3 regions of the Pseudomonas pichavaramensis genome follow, and region 1 is predicted to be linked to each of the others. Evidence: riboswitches for the same ligand, from Rfam matches in the RefSeq annotation. Region 1 holds a riboswitch; each other region holds the start of a gene.

Region 1 (4,459 bases):
GCAACACAGGCGTAGGGTGGATTTCGCTTTTCGCGTCCACCACATCGATCTCGCTTTGTAGGAGCCGCGCCTCGCGGCGAATACAGAAGAATGGACAAAGCAAGGCTTCGCCCCGGGGCGGGGCTCCTAGAGGAAAGCCTGCAACGCCTCCCACAGGGCGTCCGGTTCGGTGAACTCGCGCGTCACAGCCGGCAATTCGGGACGGCGCAACAACAGCACTGGCAGGCCCAGCTCGCGGGCGACCTGCAACTTGGGCTCGGTGGAGGCGCTGCCGCTGTTCTTGCTCACCAGCACGTCGCAGCGGATGCGCGCGAACAGCGCGCGCTCATCCTCCAGGCTGAACGGCCCGCGCGCGCCGATCACCTCGGCGCGCGGCGGCGCCGGCTCGCGCTGCAAGCAGCGCACGGTCCAGTGCTGATGCGCGGGAATCTCATGCAGATGGGCCAGCGGCTCGCGCCCGGAGGTGAAGAACGGCCGCCGGAACGGCGCCAGCGCCGTCACCAAGTCATCCCAACCGTCCACCTCGCGCCAGTCATCGCCGGTGCCTGCCTGCCAGCCGGAACGCCGCAGCGCCCAGCACGGTACACCCGCCAAACCGGCAGCGGCGGCGGCATTGGCGCTGATCTGTGCGGCGTAGGGATGGGTCAGATCGAGCAGCAGTTCGATGCCTTCGCCGGCGATGAAATTCGCCATCCCCTCGACGCCACCGAAGCCGCCGACACGCACACGGCAGGCCAGGTCATTCGGCACACGGCCGAGGCCGGCCAGGCTGTAGATCGTATCCCCCCCCAGGCGCCGCGCCAGACGCAGCGCCTCGGTGGTGCCACCAAGCAGCAGAATGCGCGCACTCACGGTTTGCGCACCGCCAGCAGGGTGATCGGCAGCGCCGCGCGCCAGGTGTCGAAGCCGCCCAGCGGTTGCGCCTGCGCCACCGTCAGGCGCAGCAGTTCGCCGCCCTGCTGTTCGCGGAAGGCCACCAGCGCCGCTTCGCTCTGGATGGTCACCGCATTGGCCAGCAGCCGCCCGCCAGGCTTGAGCGCGGCCCAGCACTGCTGCAGTACGCCGGGTACGGTGACGCCACCGCCGATGAAGATCGCATCCGGCGCCGGCAGCCCGGCCAGCGCCTCGGGTGCATGCCCGGCGACCAGTTGCAGGCCGGGTACACCCAGGGCATCGCGGTTATGGCGGATATGCGCCTGGCGGCCGTCGTTGGCCTCGATGGCGAGGGCGCGGCAGGCCGGATGCGCGCGCATCCACTCGATGCCGATGGAACCGCTGCCGGCGCCGACATCCCACAGCAGCTCGCCGGGTAATGGCGCCAGGCGCGCCAGGGTGACAGCGCGTACGTCGCGCTTGGTCAGTTGCCCGTCATGGCGATAGGCGTCGTCCGGCAGGCCGCAGGTCGGCGGCAACAACTGGGCATCGGCGTCGGCCAGACATTCCAGCGCCAGCAGGTTGAGATCGGCGCCTCGCGGCAACGCCCAACTCGCGGCCAAGCCTTCGACACGGCGCTCGTCAGGGCCGCCGAGGTGCTCCAGCAGGGTCAGGCGGCTGGCGCCGAAACCTCGCGCACGCAAGGCTTCGGCAACCTGCGCCGGCGTGCCTCCATCGGCGCTCAAGACCAGCAGGCGCACGCCAGGAAACAGCCGCGCATTGAGCGTGGCCAGCGGCCGCCCGACCAGCGACACCACCTCCAGCTCCTGCAGCGGCCAACCCAGGCGCGCCGCCGCCAGCGACACAGAAGACGGCGCCGGTAGCACCTGCAGCTCGTCGGCGGGCAGCTGCCGCGCCAGGCTGGCGCCAACGCCGTAGAACATCGGGTCGCCGCTGGCCAGCACGCACACAGCCTCGCCGCGGCGTGCCAGCAGTGGTTGCAGATCGAAGGGGCTCGGCCAGGTTTCCCGCGCGCCGCTGATGCACGGCGGCAGCAACGCCAGCTGACGCGGCGCACCGACGATACGCGTGGCCGCCAGCAAGGCTCGGCGCGCGGCCTTGCCCAGACCGGAGTAGCCGTCTTCACCGATGCCGACCAGGGTCAACCAGGGTTTCATCCAATGTCCTCGCGCAGGCCCGACGGAGCGCCTGTCCGCGCTCCGGGCAAAGCGGGCATAATACAGCCTTCGTCGGTGCCCTTATAAAACGGGCCTACGAGTCTGTTTACGATCTCGCGAGCTAGAGTCATGCAAGGCAAAAGCAGGCGAGGAAGCGGAGTGTGCTGTAGCACATGAGCATTCCGAGTCTGCTTTTAACGCGGCAGGGCCGACGCACAGCAGATCGTAGATAGGCTCGAAGAGGGAACACGGCTAAACCGTGGCTGCCCCCGCAACTGTAAGCAGCGAGTCCAATGCAATCGGCCACTGGGTAACCGGGAAGGCGCGGAGGACGAAGACCTGTCAGCCAGGAGACCTGCCGACGAACGCTGGTCGCGAGTGCCAACATCGGGCGGGGTGTACCGATGCCATGAAATCCCTTCTGCGGGTTTCGCTGGTTCGGTCGCCGCGTCGTTATCCACAGGTGACCACTTGAACGCCTCCATTCGCCCTTCCGCCTGCCCCGGCCTGCTGCGCATCGTCCCCGCGCTGGACGGTGGCATCTGCCGCGTCAAGCTGCCTGGCGGCGTGCTGCGCAGTGCTCAGGCACGGGCGATTGCCGAGGCGGCGCGGCACTGCGCCAGCGGCGTGCTGGAGCTGACCAACCGCAGCAACCTGCAGATTCGTGGCGTGCTGCCCGGCCAGGAAAACACCCTGATCGACGCGCTGCTCGCTGCCGACCTTGGTCCACGCGTGGCCGCCGCCGACGATGTGCGCAACCTGTTGCTCAGCCCTGCTGCCGGCCTCGATCCGCAGGCGCGGATGGACGTTCGCCCGCTGGCCGCGCAGTTGCTCGACCTGCTGCAGGACACCCCGGCGCTGCACGCCCTGTCAGCCAAGTTCGCCCTGCAACTGGACGGCGGCGAAGCCCTGGCGATGCGTGAACACCCGCATGATCTGTGGCTGGCCGCCGAAGACGAGCAGCACCTGTTGCTGGGCCTGGCCGGCTGTCCCTTTGAAGCGCCGCTGGCACGCATCGAGGCCGTGCAGGCGGTCGAGCTGGTGCGCCAACTGCTGCTGTTGTTCCTGGAGCTGGCCACACCGGAGCAGTCGCGCATGCGCCAGTTGCTGACGCAGCTGCCGGCTACCGAACTGCTGCAGCGTTTGCAGGCACGTCTGGACTTTGCCCTGCAGCCGCCGCCTGCCGACTGGCAAGCGGCTGATGGCGTCGAACGTACCCCCGCAGGGGTTTATCCACAGGCGCAAAGCGGCCTGTGCATGGTCGTGGTCGGCGCGCGGCTGGGTCGCCTGCATGCCGAACAACTGCTGGCCCTCGCCGAACTGAGCCAACGCCACGCCAGGGACGAGCTGCGACTGACGCCCTGGCAGGGTCTGCTGCTGGGCAATGTGCCCGAGGAAAAGTCCGCTGAGCTGCTGACAGCGCTGAGCGAACTGGGCCTGCTCACTCAACCCGACGAGCCGCTGCTCGGCCTGGTCGCCTGTACCGGTTCTGCTGCCTGCGCCCGCGGCCTGGCCGACAGCAAGCACCATGCCCTGCACCTGGCAGAACGCTTAGGCGAAAGCGGCGCCCGCCCACAGGTGCATCTCAGCGCCTGCCCGCGCAGTTGTGCCAGCGCCCGGGTACAGCCCTATACCCTGCTGGCCAGCAGCCCCGAACACTACCAACTCTATCAACGCACCCCTGAGGTGACCGGTTTCGGTCGCCTGCTGGTGCCGTCCATGACCATCGACGAGGCCGGCGCCTGGTTCGCCCGCCACCTTCCCGCAGGACTCCCTGATGCTTGATTACATCCGCGACGGCCAGGAAATCTACCGCCGCTCCTTCGCCACCATTCGCGCCGAGGCCAACCTGACCGACATTCCCGCCGACCTGGAAAAGCTCGCCGTACGCGTGATCCACGCCTGCGGCATGGTCGACGTGGTCGAGGATCTGCGCTTCTCCGCCGGCGCCGGCGCCGCCGGTCGCGCCGCCCTGCTGGCCGGCGCGCCGATTCTCTGCGATGCGCGCATGGTTGCCGAAGGCATCACCCGCCCGCGCCTGCCGGCGAGCAATGCGGTGATCTGTACCCTGCACGACGCTGGCGTGCCGGAGCTGGCCCGCGAGGTCGGCAACACCCGCTCGGCGGTAGCCCTGGAACATTGGCGCGAGCACCTGGAGGGCAGCGTGGTGGTGATCGGCAACGCGCCCACCGCACTGTTCTACCTGCTGGAAATGCTCGACGCCGGCGCGCCGAAACCGGCGCTGATCATCGGCATGCCGGTGGGCTTTATCGGCGCTGCCGAGTCCAAGGATGCACTGGCCACAGACAGCCGTGGTGTGCCCTACGTGATCGTCCGTGGCCGCCGCGGCGGCAGTGCCATGGCCGTGGCTGCGGTCAACGCGCTGGCCTCGGAGGTGGAGTGATGGC
Region 2 (4,459 bases), on a different contig from region 1:
TCAGTGCGGCGCTGGGCATGGCTATCGCCGCCCGCCTGAAAGGCGAGAAGCGCAAGAGCGTGGCGGTAATCGGCGATGGCGCCCTGACCGCCGGCATGGCCTTCGAGGCGCTCAACCATGCCACCGACGTCGGCGCCAACATGCTGGTGATCCTCAACGACAACGACATGTCGATCTCCAAGAACGTCGGCGGCCTGTCCAACTACCTGGCCAAGATCATCTCCAGCCGCACCTACGCCAGCATGCGCGAAGGCAGCAAGAAGATGCTCTCGCGCCTGCCCGGCGCCTGGGAAATCGCGCGCAAGGTCGAGGAGCACGCCAAGGGCATGCTGGTGCCCGGCACCCTGTTCGAGGAGTTGGGCTGGAACTATGTCGGCCCCATCGACGGCCACGACCTGCCGACCCTGCTGGCCACCCTGCGCAACATGCGCGACCTGGACGGCCCGCAGTTCCTCCATGTGGTGACCAAGAAGGGCAAGGGCTTCGCCCCGGCCGAGGCCGACCCGATCGGCTATCACGCCATCACCAAGCTGGAGCCGGTGACGCCTGTCGCCGCACCGAAGAAGCCCAGCGGCCCGAAATACTCCAACGTGTTCGGCCAGTGGCTGTGCGACATGGCCGCGACCGATAACCGCCTGGTCGGCATTACCCCGGCGATGAAGGAAGGCTCCGACCTGGTGGCCTTCAGCGAGCGTTTCCCCGAGCGCTATTTCGACGTGGCGATCGCCGAGCAGCATGCCGTGACCCTGGCGGCCGGCATGGCCTGCGAGGGCGCCAAGCCGGTGGTGGCGATCTACTCCACCTTCCTCCAGCGCGCCTACGACCAGCTGATCCATGACGTGGCCGTGCAGCACCTCGACGTGCTGTTCGCCATCGACCGCGCCGGCCTGGTCGGCGAGGACGGTCCGACCCACGCCGGCAGCTTCGACCTGTCCTACCTGCGCTGCATCCCCGGCATGCTGGTGATGACACCGAGCGACGAGAACGAGATGCGCCGCATGCTCACCACCGGCCATCTGTTCGACGGCCCGGCAGCCGTGCGCTACCCGCGCGGTACCGGCCCCAACGCGCCGCTCGACGCGGGCCTGGAACCGCTGGAAATCGGCAAGGCGCTGGTTCGCCGCCAAGGCAAGCACGTTGCCCTGCTGGCCTTCGGCGTACAGCTGGCCGAAGCCCTGCGGGTTGGCGAGACGCTGGACGCCACCGTGGTCGACATGCGCTTCGTCAAACCCCTGGACGAAGCCCTGCTACGTGAACTGGCGAGCAGCCACGAGCTGCTGGTGAGCATTGAAGAAAACAGCATCATGGGTGGCGCCGGCAGCGCGGTCAGCGAATTCTTCGCCGTCGAGAACCGCCTGGTGCCGATGCTGCACCTCGGCCTGCCGGACTACTACGTCGAACATGCCAAGCCCAGCCAGATGCTCGCCGAGTGCGGCCTGGACGAAGCCGGCATCGAACGCGCGGTACGCGAGCGCCTGAACTCGCTCTGAGCATGAGCCCCGCTCATCGCCGAATGAGCCGGGCTTGCTTGTCATGCACCTGCGCGCGCACTAAGGTGCGCGCACTTCATGTTCCGCCAGGGTGCGCTGCGCAAGCGGCGTCAGCAAGCCGTTGAAAACGTAGGCGAGGCAGGCAAGACAAGGCAAGAACGGCCGAAAAAGCGGAGTTTACGAGTTGTAAATGAGCATTTTGAGGGCGTTCTTAACGCAGTATTGCCAACGCAGGTAGTTTTCAACGGTCTGCTGAACGGGAAGTCGGTGCGCACTCCATGAGCAACCCCGACGCTGCCCCCGCAACGGTAATCGACTGCACGCACTGAGCGTGTACCGCGTCCAACAGCCACTGGGTCATGCCTGGGAAGGCGGATGCGGGTCGAGAGCCCGGAGACCGGCCAAGGCGGTGCGACTGGTGTTGCGGAGGGCAGCACGGTCAAGCGCTGCCCTGTCTGCGCTTGCGCCTGCCCTCCTCGAAAGTCTGCCGACCTTTGAGGAAAGATAATGAAACTGTCTCGTCTGGCTCTGGCCATCGCCCTGACACCAAGCCTGGCTCTGGCCGAAACACCGTCTCGCGACGACGCCCTGAAACTCGACGATACGTTGATAACCGTCAACCGCGATGTCCAGAAACGAAGCGAAAGCAGCGCAGCGGTCAGCGTCTTTACCCGTGCCGATATCGAGCGCCTGCGCCCAGCCAGCGTCAATGAATTGCTCGCCCGGGTTCCCGGGGTACAGGTGATACAAAACGGCGGCCGTGGCAGCAATACCAGCCTGTTCATTCGCGGAACCAACAATGCGCAGAGCTTGGTGCTGATCGATGGTCAACGTACAGGCTCTGTCTCCTCCGGCGGCGCCAGCCTGCAGTATCTGAACGTCGAGCAGATTGAACGTATAGAAGTGCTGCGCGGCTCCCGCTCCGCACTCTATGGCGCCGATGCCATCGGTGGCGTGGTGCAGATATTCACTCGTCGAGATCAGGGTGAAGGCATTCATCCCTACCTGCGCATCGCCGGCGGCAGCCAGGGAACCTGGGAACGCAGCCTCGGCGTATCCGGTGGCGACCAGCAGACACGCTACAGCCTCAACACCAGCCTGGAAGAAACCGCCGGCATCGATCGCACCGGCCCCTCCTGGGCATCCGATGCCGATCACGACGCCTATCGCAATCGCGCCTTCAGCCTCAACTTCAGCCACCGCTTCAATGACGATCTGCAGATTGGCCTCAGCGCACTCGACCAGAGGGGTAAGAGTGAGTACGACAACCCCTATGGCCGCTGGGATGACAGCACCTTTACCAGCTTCCCGGCCAAGCCCTACAGCGATTACAGCCTCAACAGCCTATCGGCCTTCGTCGATGCCCGGCTCAACGAAATCTGGAACAGCCGCCTGGAAATCGGCCACGGCGAGGACAAACTGGAAGATCGCGACAAGCTGTTCGCCGGCACCGATGCATTCAACAGCTACCGCAACTCGGTCGCCTGGCTGAACAACCTCGACCTAGGGAATGGCCACGGCCTGCTGCTCGGCGCCGATTACCAGAAGGACAAGCTGCACAGCAGCACTGCCTACGACGAGGAAAGCCGCTGGAACCAGGCCGGCTTCATTCAGCACAGCTATCGCGGCGAGCACTTCAGTACCGAACTGGGCCTACGCCACGACAAGAACCAGCAATTTGGTAGCGAGAATACCTGGAACGCCGCTCTGAGCGCGCCGCTCGACACAACCAACGACGTGGTCCTGTCTTACGCCGAAGGCTTCCGCGTGCCCACTTTCAACGACCTCTACGGCCCTGCTTCCTGGGGCGCCAACCCGGATCTCGCCCCGGAAAAATCGAAGAGCTACGAGTTGCAATGGCGCAGCCAACTGGCCGAAAAGACGCGCCTCGAAGCCTCGATCTACCGCACCGATGTCCGCGACCTGATCGCCTACGTGTGGAACACGAGCACCTTCGTCGGTCGCAACTACAACGTCGACACGGCCCGCATCAATGGTTTCGAAGCCTCGTTGCAACATGAACTGCTTGGCTGGCAAGCCGCGCTGGGGCTGAGCCTGATCGATCCACGTGATCGCGACAGCGGCCATACCCTGCAACGTCGCGCCAAACGCACGCTGAACCTGGATATCGACCGTAAAATCGGTACTTTCGGCATTGGCGCCAGTTGGCAGTTGGTCAGCCGCAGCTTCGACGACCCCGCCAACAATCGTGAAATCGCCGGCTACGGCGTACTCGATCTGCGCGGCAGTTGGCAGGCCAATCAGGAGCTGGGCTTCGATATCAAACTCAACAATCTGCTGGACAAGGGCTACAGCCGCGTCCTCTATCAGAACGCCGAGGACTCCCGATACCATGGCTACCGTGAGCAGCCTCTCAGCCTCCTGCTCGGCATGACCTGGACGCCCAACCTCTAATTGGATACAAACGTGTAGGGTTGATCCCGGTGCGCACGGCGCACCCTACGCGGTGTAGCCGATAGGGTGCGCCGCGCGCAGCGCCGTCAGGCTATCGCGCAGTCTTCAGCCGCTCGCACAGCTGCTCTATCGCCCCGAGCATCTGCCGGCTCGGTCGCTCCAGGCCCTTGTCCGGCACTGCCCATACCTGGCCCTGGCGTACGGCATGCAATTGCGGCCAGGCCTGCCAGGCGCTCAGTTCGGCATTGCTGCCCCCGAGGATGACATCCGGATCGCGCGCCAGCACGGCCTCCACGCTGACCTGCGGCGCGGGCTGTGGCAGCTCGGCGAAAAGGTTCTGCGCGCCACACACCTGCAGCGCGTCACCGATCAACTGTTCGCCACCGATGGTGTACAGCGGCTGATGCCAGATCTGATAGAACACCGCCAGCGGCCGCTCACGCCGATAGCGCTGACGCAGCGTCGCCAATTCGTCGCGAAACTCGGCCGCCAGGTGCTCGCCCTGCTCGGTGCGGTTCACCCGCCGACCAATTTGCACGAAGGCATCACTCAAC
Region 3 (4,459 bases), on a different contig from region 1:
AGCCGGGCAAGCCGCTGACGTTCGGTCATTATCAAGGCGTGCCGGTGATCGGCTTGCCGGGTAATCCGGCTTCGACGCTAGTTACCTTCGGTTTGTTGGCACGCCCGTATATCCTGCGCCGTCTTGGCGTTCAGCGTGTGGAGCCCCTGGCTTTCCCGGTGCCGGCGGGTTTTGTCTGGAGCAAGCCGGGCATGCGCCGGGAGTATTTACGTGCGCGGCTGGAGAATGGTCGAGTGGTGCCGTATGCGAATCAGAGTTCAGGTGTGCTGCGCAGCGCCGCCTGGGCTGAAGGGTTGGCTGAGGTAATGGAGGGCAGCACGCTTGCAGAGGGCGATATGCTGCGGTTTATCCCGCTAAGCGAGATCCTCGGTTGAACATGACGCGCCCGGCCAATCTGGTTGGGCGCGTTAGATGATGCGGTAAAACTACTGGGTCACATTTCTCACGATAGAATTTGCAAATGAACCTTATAGAGGGCATAGTCGCCGACTTGTAAATCTCTAATCGACACGGTCGTGCCCATGCTCCAACGCTTCGCACCCCTCGTGCCTCTAGCACTAACAGTCTTTCTCGCTGCCTGCGCCGGCCACTCGCCGCAACCGCAGATCAGCGAAGCTGCGGTCAAGCCAATTGCTCATCCGCTTTCCCAGCAGATCGAGCCGGCGGACGATGATGTCACCGCATTGATCGACGACAAACCCTATGAAATGCCGCAGCTGGCCGACAGCCTGCTCGATCTCGGGCGTTCGCTGATCGGTACTCGCTATCGCTACGGCGGCACTTCGGTGCAGTCCGGTTTCGATTGCAGTGGTTTCGTCGGTTATCTGTTCCGCGAGGAAGTCGGTCTCGAATTGCCGCGCTCCACGCGCGAATTGATCAAACTGGATGCGCCCAAGGTCGCGCGGGCCGATCTGGAGCCGGGTGACCTGATTCTCTTCAATAATCGTGGGCGTGGGCGTGTCAGCCATGCTGGCATTTACCTGGGCGACGATCAGTTCATTCATTCCAGCAGCAGCCGCAGCGGCGGTGTGCGCATCGACAGCCTGGACGACAGTTACTGGAAGCGCAGCTACATGGAGGCCAAGCGTGTGCTGGCGCTGGCTCCTACAGACGATCAGGCTGCGAGCAGAATCCATCCCTGATGGCGTATGGCGTGGCCCTCGGGGTTGCGCCACTACTCTCCAGGCGGCACAGTAGAGCCCATTCAGGCTCAGGATCGCCTCGCTTATGCCCGTAACGACCCGTGTCGCCCTCGTTTCCCTCGCTCTGCTGCTGAGTGCCTGCAGCAGTAACGCTCCCGCTCCCAAGCCTGTTTATATACCGTCCACTGCGCCCTCTGCCTATCAGGGTGGTGCGGAGGATGTACTGTTTCGTGCGCTTGGTCTGGTTGGAACACCCTACCGTTATGGGGGCAATACCCCGGAAGGCGGTTTCGATTGCAGTGGTCTGATCGGCTACGTCTATCGCGACGCCGCTGGTATCAGCCTGCCGCGTTCGACTCGTGAGCTGAGCGCGATGCGCACGCCGGATGTTCGTCGCGATTCGCTGCAAAGTGGTGATCTGGTGTTCTTCGCCACCAACGGCGGGCGCTCGGTCAGTCATGCCGGCATCTATGTGGGCGAGGGGCGTTTCGTGCACGCGCCATCCAGCGGCGGAACCGTGCGCCTGGATAGTCTCGACAATGTCTATTGGCAACGTGTTTACCTCGATGCCAAGCGAGTGATTACGCCTGAGCTCGCGCGCAATCCCTGAGCCAGATAATGGTCGCGCCCATTCGCCTGCCGCCTCAGCCTGAGGTCTGCGAACTCTGCGCTCGCCCCGTGGCGTTGACGCGCCATCATCTGATACCCAAGGCGCTGCATGACAAGGTCTACGTGCAGAAGCGCTTCCCTCGACATGAGCGCATCACCGCCACGCTCTGGGTCTGCCGGGCCTGCCATAACCAGATCCATCGATTGTTCAGCGAGAAGGAGTTGGCGCTCACTTTCAACACTCGCGAGGCGTTGTTGAGTGATGAGCGGCTGCGAACCTTTGTCGAGTGGCTGTCGCGCAAGCCGCCGGGCTTCATGCCCAGGCATTGAGCGGGATCAGCGTTGACGTGCAGGGTGGCCAGCCTCTAATCTGCGCGCCTTGCTTCAGGTGCCCGAATCACTGCAAGCGGTGGTCGAAGGGTGAAACAGGGAAGCCGGTTCCCATTCCGGCGCTGCCCCCGCAACGGTAGGTGAGTCGAACGCCGCTCAAGGCCACTGTGCAATGCACGGGAAGGCGCGGCGCTGAACCTTTTGGTTCACTCACGAGCCCGGAGACCGGCCTGTCGCAGTTTTCACGGCATCGCGGAGGGCGTTGTCCGGCCAACGCTCCGGTTGTTCCGGGGCGTTCGTTTTTTTGTCTTCCGCATGCACGACCAGCTATTGGCGCCTGGATGAGGAGGGCAGAATCGTCTCTTCTCCTGGCTGCCGTTCACGCTGCCGCACGAGCAATGCGCGAGATTGCGGCCGAGGAGCAGAGCATGAGCGAGTCCGTTGACCGCGACGCGCGCCACAAGGCGCGCATGCAGCGCAAGAAAGCCCTGATCGACGAGAAGATCGCCCAGGCCCAGGATGAATACGGCTTGTTGCTGGTGCACAGCGGTAATGGCAAAGGCAAGAGCAGCAGTGCCTTCGGCATGGTTGCCCGGGCTCTTGGCCACGGCATCAAGGTCGGCGTGGTGCAATTCATCAAGGGCGCGGCCAGCACCGGAGAGGAAACCTTTTTCCGCCGTTTCCCCGAGGAAGTCAGCTACCACGTGATGGGCGAGGGCTTTACCTGGGAGACCCAGGATCGTCAGCGCGATATCGCCAAGGCGCAGCAAGCCTGGGACGTGGCCCGGCGCCTGTTGGCCGACGAGTCTGTCGGACTGGTGGTGCTGGATGAACTGAACATCGCCCTCAAACACGGCTATCTGGAACTGGCGACGGTGCTCGCCGATATCGAGGCCCGACCACTGCTGCAGCATGTGGTGGTGACAGGGCGAGGCGCTTTGCCGGAGATGATCGAGGCGGCCGACACGGTCACCGAGATGAACCTGGTCAAGCATGCCTTCAAGGCTGGGGTGAAGGCGCAAAAGGGCATCGAATTCTGATGAGCGCTCGCCAATGTCCGGCGTTATTGATCGCCGCGCCCGCTTCCGGCCAGGGCAAGACCACCGTCACCGCGGCATTGGCACGCCTGCACACGCGTCAGGGACGGCGCGTGCGCGTCTTCAAGTGCGGTCCGGATTTCCTCGACCCGATGATCCATACCCGTGCCAGTGGCGCACCGGTCTATCAGCTCGATCTGGCAATGGTAGGCGAGGCGGAAAGTCGTCGTCTGCTATGGCAGGCAGCCGGCGAGGCCGATCTGATCCTTATCGAAGGCGTGATGGGCCTGTTCGACGGCAAGCCCTCTGCGGCCGACCTGGCGCGCCACTTCGGCGTGCCGGTACTGGCTGTGATCGATGGTGCGGCCATGGCCCAGACCTTCGGCGCCCTGGCTCATGGCCTTGCCACTTTCCAGCCGGACCTGCCTTTCGCCGGCGTGCTTGGCAATCGTGTGGCCAGCACGCGGCATGGCGAGATTCTGCGCGATGCCCTGCCATCGACCATCCGCTGGTTCGGCGCGTTGCCACGCAGTGCGGCGGTAGAACTGCCCAGCCGTCATCTGGGCCTGGTGCAGGCGGCTGAGCTGGCCGATCTCGATGCCCGCCTGGATGCCGCCGCCGATGCCTTGGCCGCCAGCGCCGATGTCGATTTGCCGCCTGCAGTGAGCTTCGCCGCGCCGCCGATCGACGAACCAAAGGCGCTGCTGAGCGGCGTGCGCATCGGCGTGGCACGGGACGCAGCCTTTGCCTTCCTGTACCAGGCCAACCTCGACCTGTTGCAGGCTCTTGGTGCCGAGTTACGCTATTTCTCGCCGCTTGCCGACAGCGCCTTGCCCGAGGTGGACAGTCTCTACCTGCCGGGTGGTTACCCTGAGTTATACCTGTCCGAACTGGAGAGCAACCAGGCCATGGCGGCGGCGATTCGTGCCCATCATCAGGCCGGCAAGCCGCTGCTCGCCGAATGTGGCGGCATGCTCTACCTGCTCGACGAGCTGCGTGACAAGCAGGGCGCCAGTGGTCGTATGCTCGGCCTGCTGGCCGGCAGTGCGGCCCTGCAGCCAAGATTGACTGCCCTGGCATTGCAGCAGGTGGCGCTGCCAGAAGGCGAGCTGCGCGGCCATACGTACCATCATTCCCGGCTGGAAAGTCCGGTCACGCCGCTGGCTGTGGCGCGTTGTCCGAATGGCAAACCGGTGGCCGAAGCGGTGTATCGACTCGGTCGGCTCACCGCCAGCTACATCCACTTCTATCTGCCCTCCAACCCGGAGGCGGCCGCCGCGCTGCTGCACCCATGAGTGAGCATGCCTTCAGTGCGGCCGAGCGGGCGGCGGTATATCGCGC

Evidence for each region. A riboswitch is a leader RNA that binds a small molecule or an ion and turns the genes downstream of it on or off. The one in region 1 is predicted to bind cobalamin.
Region 2: linked by a shared signal. The riboswitch ahead of ACJRW5_RS16995 (TonB-dependent receptor domain-containing protein) and the one ahead of cobG (precorrin-3B synthase) in region 1 are both predicted to bind cobalamin.
Region 3: linked by a shared signal. The riboswitch ahead of cobO (cob(I)yrinic acid a,c-diamide adenosyltransferase) and the one ahead of cobG (precorrin-3B synthase) in region 1 are both predicted to bind cobalamin.

The regions. Positions count from the first base shown of each region.
Region 1 is NZ_JBJKFJ010000011.1:42,215-46,673, reverse strand. Features, by position in the region: gene ACJRW5_RS17945 (cobalt-precorrin-6A reductase) at 127-852, opposite strand; gene cbiE (precorrin-6y C5,15-methyltransferase (decarboxylating) subunit CbiE) at 849-2,051, opposite strand; cobalamin riboswitch at 2,262-2,428, shown strand; gene cobG (precorrin-3B synthase) at 2,523-3,836, shown strand; gene ACJRW5_RS17930 (precorrin-8X methylmutase) at 3,829-4,455, shown strand; gene ACJRW5_RS17925 (precorrin-2 C(20)-methyltransferase) at 4,455-4,459, shown strand, end outside.
Region 2 is NZ_JBJKFJ010000010.1:46,489-50,947, reverse strand. Features, by position in the region: gene dxs (1-deoxy-D-xylulose-5-phosphate synthase) at 1-1,490, shown strand, start outside; cobalamin riboswitch at 1,702-1,910, shown strand; gene ACJRW5_RS16995 (TonB-dependent receptor domain-containing protein) at 1,998-3,905, shown strand; gene ACJRW5_RS16990 (cobalamin-binding protein) at 3,997-4,459, opposite strand, start outside.
Region 3 is NZ_JBJKFJ010000005.1:207,851-212,309, forward strand. Features, by position in the region: gene ACJRW5_RS10515 (molybdopterin molybdotransferase MoeA) at 1-374, shown strand, start outside; gene ACJRW5_RS10520 (C40 family peptidase) at 522-1,142, shown strand; gene ACJRW5_RS10525 (C40 family peptidase) at 1,228-1,752, shown strand; gene ACJRW5_RS10530 (hypothetical protein) at 1,761-2,081, shown strand; cobalamin riboswitch at 2,121-2,329, shown strand; gene cobO (cob(I)yrinic acid a,c-diamide adenosyltransferase) at 2,510-3,121, shown strand; gene ACJRW5_RS10540 (cobyrinic acid a,c-diamide synthase CobB) at 3,121-4,413, shown strand; gene bluB (5,6-dimethylbenzimidazole synthase) at 4,410-4,459, shown strand, end outside.